Regions from separate parts of the Streptomyces flavalbus genome, predicted to be linked through region 1. Evidence: riboswitches for the same ligand, from Rfam matches in the RefSeq annotation. Region 1 holds a riboswitch; the other holds the start of a gene.

Region 1 (4,406 bases):
TCAGCAGCGCGAACATCGCCGCCGCGTTGGCCTGCGCGCCCGAGTGCGGCTGCACGTTGGCGTGCTCGGCGCCGAACAGCTCCTTGACCCGGTCGATGGCGATCTGCTCGACCACGTCGACGTGCTCACAGCCGCCGTAGTAGCGGCGGCCCGGGTAGCCCTCGGCGTACTTGTTGGTGAGGACCGAGCCCTGCGCCTCCATCACCGCGACGGGCGCGAAGTTCTCGGAGGCGATCATCTCCAGCGTGGACTGCTGGCGGTGCAGCTCGGCGTCGACCGCGGCGGCGACCGCCGGGTCCAGCTCGTGCAGGGGGGTGTTGAGGACAGACATCCGGATACGACTCCTCAGCCCGCGGTGTGCGCGGCGTACTCGTCGGCGGAGAGCAGGTCGGCGGGCTCGTCGGAGACCCGTACCTTGAACAGCCAGCCGCCCTCGAAGGGGGCCGAGTTCACCAGCGACGGGTCGTTCACCACGTCGTCGTTGACCTCGGTGACCTCACCGGACACCGGCGAGTACAGGTCGCTGACCGACTTCGTCGACTCCAGCTCGCCGCAGGTCTCACCCGCGGTCACCGTGGAGCCCACGTCGGGGAGCTGGGCGTAGACGACGTCGCCGAGCGCGTTGGCCGCGAACTCGGTGATGCCGACCGTCGAGACGCCGTCCTCGGCGGCCGACAGCCACTCGTGCTCCTTGCTGTAACGAAGCTGCTTGGGGTGGTTGCTCATGGCCTGAATTCTCCTGTACGAGGGTGAGTGCTGATGATGAGGGGGACTGCTGGCGGCGCTGGTGAGCAGGCCGGACACGTGCACGTCCAGCCAACGGTCCGACGCCCGGTGTGTCTACTTCCGGCGCTTGTAGAACGGCAGCGCCACAACCTCGTACGGCTCGTGGCTGCCTCGAATGTCCACGCCGACCCCGGCCGTGCCCGGCGCCGCGTGCGCCGCGTCGACGTACGCCATCGCGATCGGCCTGCCGAGGGTGGGGGAGGGGGCGCCCGAGGTGACCTCGCCGATCACCGCGCCGTCGGCGACGACCGGGTACCCGGCGCGCGGCACCCGGCGGCCCTCGGCGACCAGGCCGACCAGGACGCGCGGCGGGTTGGCCGCGGCCCGCTCCGCCGCCTGGGCCAGCGCCGTACGCCCGACGAAGTCGCCCTCCTTCTCGAACTTCACCACCCGGCCGAGACCGGCGTCGAAGGGCGTCAGGGACGTGGTCAGCTCGTTGCCGTACAGCGGCATACCCGCCTCCAGGCGCAGCGTGTCCCGGCAGGACAGCCCGCACGGCACCAGACCGGCCGCCTCGCCCGCCTTGGTCAGCGCCTGCCACAGCTCCACCGCGTGCTCCGGCCGCACGAACAGCTCGAAGCCGTCCTCACCGGTGTACCCCGTGCGCGCGATCAGCGCCGGGACGCCCGCGACCGTGCCGGGCAGCCCGGCGTAGTACTTCAGGCCGTCCAGGTCGGCGTCGGTCAGCGACTTCACGATCGCCGGGGACTCGGGGCCCTGCACGGCGAGCAGCGCGTAGGCGTCCCGGTCGTCGCGCACCTCGGCGTCGAAGCCCGCGGCGCGCCCGGTCAGCGCGTCCAGCACCACCTGGGCGTTGGAGGCGTTGGCCACGACCATGTACTCGGTCTCGGCCAGCCGGTAGACGATCAGGTCGTCCAGGATGCCGCCGTCCTCCTGGCAGATCATGGTGTAGCGGGCCCGGCCGACGCCGACGGAGGCGATGTTGCCGACGAGCGCGTAGTTCAGCAGGGCCGCGGCCTGCGGACCGGTCACCGTGATCTCGCCCATGTGGGAGAGGTCGAACAGCCCGGCCCGCGTGCGCACGGCGTTGTGCTCGTCGCGCTCGGAGCCGTAGCGCAGCGGCATGTCCCAGCCCGCGAAGTCGGTCATGGTGGCGCCCAGCGCGCGGTGCACGGCGTCCAGCGCGGTACGGCGGGGTTCGGTACTGCTCATCGGTCGGTCGTCTCCCAGGGCATGACGGCGGGGGCGAGGTCGGTCCTCCCCATCTGTCATCGGAACCTGAGAGGTTCGTCATGACCGCGCGCGAGCGGCGCGTACGACATGACTTGCACCTTGGGTGGGGCCACCGGCAGGGGCGGCCCGCTTTTCAGATGTGCCTCGCCCGCGCGGTAACGGGGCCTGAGAGATTCAAGGGAGGGACTTGCTCCTTCGGCGCCCCAGCGGCTGGCTGGGGACTCTCCCGCGCGGATTCAAACGGCCGGTATGCAGTTGGCGGGCACATCATTGCACGCATCGACCCCGGGCGGCAGGGGGAACCGGTGCGCAGCGCTCTGTAGCGGGCTTGTTGCGGGAAGCGCACGAAAACTGGGGAGACCCAGTATTACCTTCGCTTTACAGTCGACGGGCGGGAGCACGTGAACCGCCCACGGGGAGGACGATCACGGTGAACAGGACCACGGCGGCGTACGCCACCACCTCGGGTCCCGCACTGCCCGGACAGGCCACCGCCCCCGCACTGCCCGCACCCGTCGTCCGCGACCTGCGCGAGCGCGGCGGCCGCAGCCCGCACGCCCTGCTCTTCGGCCCCCGCGACCTCGTCGTCGTCACCGGCCTGCCCGGCAGCGGCAAGTCCACCCTGATGCGCCGCACGGTCCGCGCCACGCGCATCGACTCCCAGGACGCCCGCGACCGCTGGGAGAGCCGTACGCCGTCCTGGTTGCCGTACGCCGTCTACCGCCCCCTCGTCCGCGCCGCGCACTACGCCGGGCTGCGCCGCGCCCTGCGCCGTGGGGAGGCCGTCGTCGTGCACGACTGCGGCACCCAGGCGTGGGTGCGTGGCTGGCTGGCCCGCGCCGCCCGTCGCCGGGGCGGCGCCCTGCACCTGGTCATGCTCGACGTCACCCCGCGCGAGGCCCTCGCGGGCCAGCGCGAACGCGGGCGCGGCGTCTCCCGGTACGCGTTCCTGCGCCACCGCGGCGCCGCCGCCCGGCTGCTGCGCCGGGTGGAGCGCGGCGAACTGCCCGACGGCTGCGGCTCGGCGGTCCTCCTTGACCGGGACGCGGCGAACGCGCTGCGCCGCATCGGCTTCACCGGGTGAGGGACCGCACGACGGGTGCCGCTAGCCTTTCCAGCCACACGGCAGTACGGAGCAGGCGGTAACAGATGGACATCCCGGCGCAGGCGCACCCCCATCCGCACGGCGGATGGCCCGGCAACGAACTGGAGGAGGTGCTCTCCGCCTCCCTCGGCGTGCCCTCGGCGGGGGCCCGCATCGTCGAGGTCCTCGGCCGCAGCTCCCTGTGGGTGCCGCTGCCCAACGGCGGGGGTCCGCACAGTGGCCCCCTCGACCTGCCCACCCTGGAGATCGACGGCCAGGCGTACGTCCCCGTCTTCAGCTCCGAGGAGCAGCTCCGCCAGGTCACCGGTGCGCACATGTCGTTCACCGTCGCCCCCGCCGTGGAGTTCGCCCGCGGGCTGCCGCCGCAGGTCGGCCTCGCCGTCAACCCGGACGGCGTGGTCGGCGTCCCGCTGCCGCCGCAGGCCGTGGCCGAGCTGTGCCGGGCCGGGCGCACCCCGCTCGACGGCTTCGCCAGCGGCGGCCGGGTCCGGCTCTTCGAGCCCGACTGGCAGGACGACCCCGTCGACTTCCTCGCCGCCGCGTCCGCCGAGTTCGAGGCCACCGGCGTCGTCCGCACCGCCCGCCGCTGCCTCGCCGCCGTCGAGACCGGCGATCCGGTGATGTTCGTCGGCGTCGAACTCTCCCAGTGGGAGGGCGACCTCCGCCTGCGCCCCATGGACGCCCTCGGCCGCGCCCTCGGCCGGACCCCCGTCAAGTGGCCGGTCAACCTGGTCCTGATGGACGTCTCCGACGACCCCGTCATCACCTGGCTGAGGGAAAAGGTCCGGCCGTTCTATACAACGGGTCAGTAGCCGCGCCGGGCCGGACGGCCAACCCGCGCACGCCCCGGCCCCGCACCGCCGTCGGAGGCTTACGCTAGGGTCACAAGCTGAATCGGCGTTGTACAGAGGGGCGTAAAAAGGTGAGCGCTGGCACCGCCGCGGCCGGTCAGGTCGAGCACATGCTGCGCCAGGTGACACCCGGGCGCTACGACGCCTACGAGGCCCTCCTGCGCGCCCTCGCCACCCCCTCCACCGGCCGGATCTGGATGCTCCTGTGGCACGGCCAGTCCGGTTCCCCGGACGCCCAGTACGGCAACATGGACGTCGACGGCTTCGGCTACGCCCCGTGCGTCACCTCCGCACAGGAGCTGTCGGCCAGCGGCTGGAACCGTTCGTACGAGGTCATCGACGGCATCGACGTCGCCCGCGCCCTCTACCCCGACCACTGCGGACTGTGGCTGAATCCGCACGCCCCCGGCGGCGGCGTCGGCGTGCCGTGGCTGGATCTGCGCCGGATCGCCACCGGCCTGGACCGCCAG
Region 2 (4,406 bases), 4.3 Mb from region 1:
CGTCGAGAACGCGCTGTCGCAGCTTCACGGGGAGCGGGTGGACACCGGGGAGACACTCGTCGGGCACAATCCGGCGGACGAGCTGGCGCGGCGGCGTAACCGGGCGGTGTGAGACGGGTCCGACGTGGGGCTCGCCGGGTCCGGCTGATCGGCTGCGCCGTGCGTGGGTGGGGCGTTGTCAGTGGTGTGAGGCAGCATCGGAGATGTGAGAACCGCGCCCACGATCCTGCATCTCGACATGGACGCCTTCTACGCCTCGGTGGAGCAGGCGTCGAAGCCGAGCCTGCGCGGGAAGGCCGTCATCGTGGGCGGGCTGGGGCCGCGCGGGGTGGTGGCCACCGCGTCGTACGAGGCCCGGGTTTTCGGGGTGCACTCCGCGATGCCCATGGCACAGGCGCGGCGGCTCGCGCCGAACGCCGCGTACCTCGTGCCGCGGTTCCAGCTCTACCGGGCGGTCAGCGAGCAGGTCATGGAGTTGCTGCGGGCGCTGTCGCCGCTGGTGGAGCCGCTCAGCCTGGATGAGGCGTTCGTCGACCTGGAGGCCGGGGGAGCGGCGTGGGACGAGGCGTCGGCGCGGCTGGTGGGGAGCGCGCTGCGGGCGGACATACGGCGGGTTACCGGGCTGACCGGGTCGGTGGGGCTCGCCGCGTCCAAGATGCTGGCGAAGATCGCCTCCGAGCAGGCCAAGCCCGATGGGCTGGTGGTGATCGAGCCCGGGAGCGAGCGGGCGCTGCTGGAGCCGATGCCGGTGCGGACGCTGCCGGGGGTGGGGCCCGCGACCGGTGACCATCTGCGGCGGGCCGGGATCACCACGGTGGGGGAGATCGCCGAGGCGGGTGAGGACGAGGTGGTCCGGCTGCTGGGGAAGGCGCACGGGCAGGCGCTGTACGCGATGGCGTTGGCGCGGGACGAGCGGGCGGTGGTGGCTGAGCGGGAGACCAAGTCCGTCTCGGTCGAGGACACGTATGACGTGGACATCCATGACCGGGTGCGGGTGGGGCTGGAGGTGCAGCGGCTCGCGGAGCGGTGTGTGCGGCGGTTGCGGGCGGCTGGGTTGTCCGGGCGGACGATCGTGTTGAAGGTGCGGCGGTACGACTTCTCGACGCTGACGCGGTCGGAGACGTTGCGGGGGCCGACGGATGACGCGGTGGTGGTGCGGGAGGCTGCCGCGCGGTTGCTGGAGGGGGTGGACACCACCGGGGGTGTGCGGTTGTTGGGGGTGGGGGTCAGTGGGCTTGCGGATTACACGCAGGAGGATTTGTTCGCGCAGGCGGTGGAGGGCGAGTCGGAGGAACGGGTGGGGGTCGAGGACGGGGAGCCGGAGGGGGAACGCGTGCGGCAGGAGGGGGAGGGGGGTGAGCGGCGGTGGGTGCCGGGGGCCGATGTGCGTCATGCGGAGTACGGGTACGGGTGGGTGCAGGGGAGTGGGGTGGGGCGGGTGACCGTGCGGTTTGAGACGCCGGGGTCCTTGCCTGGGCGGGTGCGGACGTTTCGGATCGGGGATCCGGAGTTGGTGGGGGTGGAGCCGTTGCCGCTGGTGCCGGGGGTAGTGCCGGGGGCGGTGCGGTGAGCGGCGTCGGTGGGGGCGCCGTCTAGGTGCTGGCCGGGGGTGGGGTGCGCGGCCCGGCGCTGCGGGGTGCCTCCCCCAAGCTCTTCGAGCAGGGGGTGCCCCCAGCGCCCACCCGTGCCGCCCCAGCGGCACGACTGCCCGCAGGCTAAGACGGGGGCGGGTCGGGTGGGGGCGCCTTGGCTGTGCGGCTGCCCGCAGGCTAGGCGGGTGGGGTGGACGGGCGGGCAGGGGTTACGCCTCGGCCTCCTCCGTGGGGGACGGGGTCGTGTCCATGGCGTAGTGGTGGTAGAGCTGGAGTTCCTGTTCGGGGGAGAGGTGGCGGCCTACGCCGAAGTCGGGGGCGTCCTTGATCAGGGCGCGGTCGAACGGGATGTGGAGGGCGCCTTCGACGAGTTCGCTGGGCTCCAGGGGGACGAAGGCGTCCCGGCTGAAGAGGCCGGTGCGTATGGCGGCCCATTCGGGGACGCCGGTGGCGTCGTCGAGGTAGACCTCGTCGATCGTGCCGATCTTGACGCCGTTGCGGTCGAACGCCTTGCGGCCGATCAGGTTGCGCGGATCGATGTCGGTCTGCACGGGCCCTCCAACTGGTCGCAAGTCAACCGTTACGGCGTGACTCGTAGCGGTCTGGGCGCTTTGCTCCGGTTACTACGAAAGAGCAGTTTGAGGAGGGCGGCCACTCGAAGACCCGGTCTTGTGCGCGCTGGTAGGCTGGCGGACGGCTGCTGACCCCGTGCGGGAGAGTCCTCCAGACACCATCGGAGGCGCCGAAGGAGCAAATCCTCCCCGGAATCTCTCAGGCCCACGTACCGCACGGACGAGGTCACTCTGGAAAGCAGGGCGGGTGTCGACGGCGTCCGCCCTCACCGACGGTGAAAGCCGGAGGCCCGCGGGCGTCCGGTGAAGCTCTCAGGTTGAGATGACAGAGGGGGAGGCCGTCGGGACACCCGTCTCGTGGTGTCCCCCGAAGGTCGTGTCAGACCATGGAGGCCTCCGTATGACCGCCCATCGCATTCCCCTCGCCGAGCTTGAGCGGGGCATCGCCTTCGAGCAGCGCCATATCGGACCCGACCAGGAAGCGCGGGCGAAGATGCTCGCGCAGGTCGGCTACGGCTCGCTCGACGAGTTGACCGCCGCCGCCGTGCCGGACGTGATCAAGAACGCCGAGTCGCTGGAGCTGCCGGAGGCGCGGAGCGAGGCCGAGGTGCTGGCCGAGCTGCGGTCGCTCGCCGAGCGCAACCAGGTGCTCGGTTCCATGATCGGGCTCGGTTACCACGGGACCTTCACGCCGCCGGTCATCCTCCGCAACGTGATGGAGAACCCGGCCTGGTACACGGCCTACACGCCCTACCAGCCGGAGATCTCTCAAGGACGGCTCGAGGCTCTACTGAACTTCCAGACCGTCGTCGCCGACCTCACCGGGCTGCCGACCTCCGGCGCCTCCCTGCTCGACGAGGGCACCGCCGCCGCCGAGGCGATGGCGCTGTCGCGGCGCATGGGCAAGAACAAGAAGGGCCTCTTCCTCGTCGACGCGGACGCCCTGCCGCAGACCATCGCCGTGATACAGACCCGCGCCGAGCCGACCGGCGTGGAGGTCGTCGTCGCCGACCTGAGCGACGGCATCCCGGCCGACGTGGCCGAGCGGGAGATCAACGGGGTGCTCCTGCAGTACCCCGGCGCCTCCGGTGCCGTAAGGGACCTCGCGCCCGTGATCGAGCGGGCCCATGAGCTGGGTGCCGTCGTCACCGTCGCCGCCGACCTGCTGGCGCTCACGCTGCTGAAGTCGCCGGGCGAGCTGGGCGCGGACATCGCTGTCGGCACGACCCAGCGGTTCGGTGTGCCGATGGGCTTCGGCGGGCCGCACGCCGGTTACATGGCCGTACAGGAGAAGTTCGCGCGCAGCCTGCCCGGGCGGCTCGTGGGGGTCTCCGTGGACGCCGACGGGCACAAGGCGTACCGGCTCGCGCTCCAGACCAGGGAGCAGCACATCCGGCGCGAGAAGGCCACCAGCAACATCTGCACCGCCCAGGTGCTGCTCGCCGTCATGGCCGGGATGTACGCCGTCTACCACGGGCCCGAGGGGCTGAGGGGCATCGCCGCGCGGACCCACCGGTACGCCGCCCTCCTCGCCGCGGGGCTCGTCGCCGGGGGCGTCGAGGTCGTGCACGGTTCCTTCTTCGACACCGTCACCGCGCGGGTCCCCGGGCGCGCCGGTGCCGTCGTGGAGGCCGCGCGGGACAACGGCGTCAACCTGCGGCTCGTCGACGCCGACCACGTCTCGGTCGCCTGCGACGAGACCACCACGCGGGCCCAGCTCACCGCCGTGTGGGACGCCTTCGGCGTCGAGGGTGACGTCGAGGCGCTGGACGCGGGGAGCGAGGACGCGCTGCCGGAGGCGCTGCTGCGGAGCGACGAGTTCCTGGCCCATCCGGTCTTCCACCAGCACCGGTCCGAGACGGCCATGCTGCGGTACCTGCGGCGGCTCGCCGATCGGGACTACGCGCTGGACCGGGGCATGATCCCGCTGGGCTCCTGCACCATGAAGCTCAACGCGACCACCGAGATGGAGCCGGTCACCTGGCCCGAGTTCGGGCAACTGCACCCGTTCGCGCCCGCCGAGCAGGCCGAGGGCTACCTCACGCTCATCCGTGAGCTGGAGGAGCGGCTCGCGGAGGTCACCGGGTACGACAAGGTCTCCCTCCAGCCCAACGCCGGGTCGCAGGGCGAGCTGGCCGGGCTGCTCGCCGTCCGCGGCTACCACCGGGCCAACGGGGACGAGCAGCGGACCGTGTGCCTGATCCCGTCCTCCGCGCACGGGACCAACGCCGCGAGCGCCGTC

The links. Region 1 has a riboswitch for glycine ahead of gcvT (glycine cleavage system aminomethyltransferase GcvT). Riboswitches for the same ligand answer to the same signal wherever they lie in the genome.
Region 2: another riboswitch for glycine. It lies ahead of gcvP (aminomethyl-transferring glycine dehydrogenase); the one in region 1 lies ahead of gcvT (glycine cleavage system aminomethyltransferase GcvT).

What each region holds. Positions count from the first base shown of each region.
Region 1 is NZ_JBHTEB010000001.1:5,518,143-5,522,548, forward strand. It holds gene glyA (serine hydroxymethyltransferase) at 1-331, opposite strand, end outside; gene gcvH (glycine cleavage system protein GcvH) at 346-726, opposite strand; gene gcvT (glycine cleavage system aminomethyltransferase GcvT) at 841-1,959, opposite strand; glycine riboswitch at 2,003-2,123, opposite strand; glycine riboswitch at 2,124-2,219, opposite strand; gene ACFQZ6_RS24915 (AAA family ATPase) at 2,405-3,064, shown strand; gene ACFQZ6_RS24920 (enhanced serine sensitivity protein SseB) at 3,130-3,897, shown strand; gene ACFQZ6_RS24925 (enhanced serine sensitivity protein SseB C-terminal domain-containing protein) at 4,008-4,406, shown strand, end outside.
Region 2 is NZ_JBHTEB010000001.1:1,172,066-1,176,471, reverse strand. It holds gene ACFQZ6_RS05135 (MerR family transcriptional regulator) at 1-112, shown strand, start outside; gene ACFQZ6_RS05130 (DNA polymerase IV) at 206-1,570, shown strand; gene ACFQZ6_RS05125 (PRC-barrel domain-containing protein) at 1,802-2,143, opposite strand; glycine riboswitch at 2,294-2,389, shown strand; gene gcvP (aminomethyl-transferring glycine dehydrogenase) at 2,565-4,406, shown strand, end outside.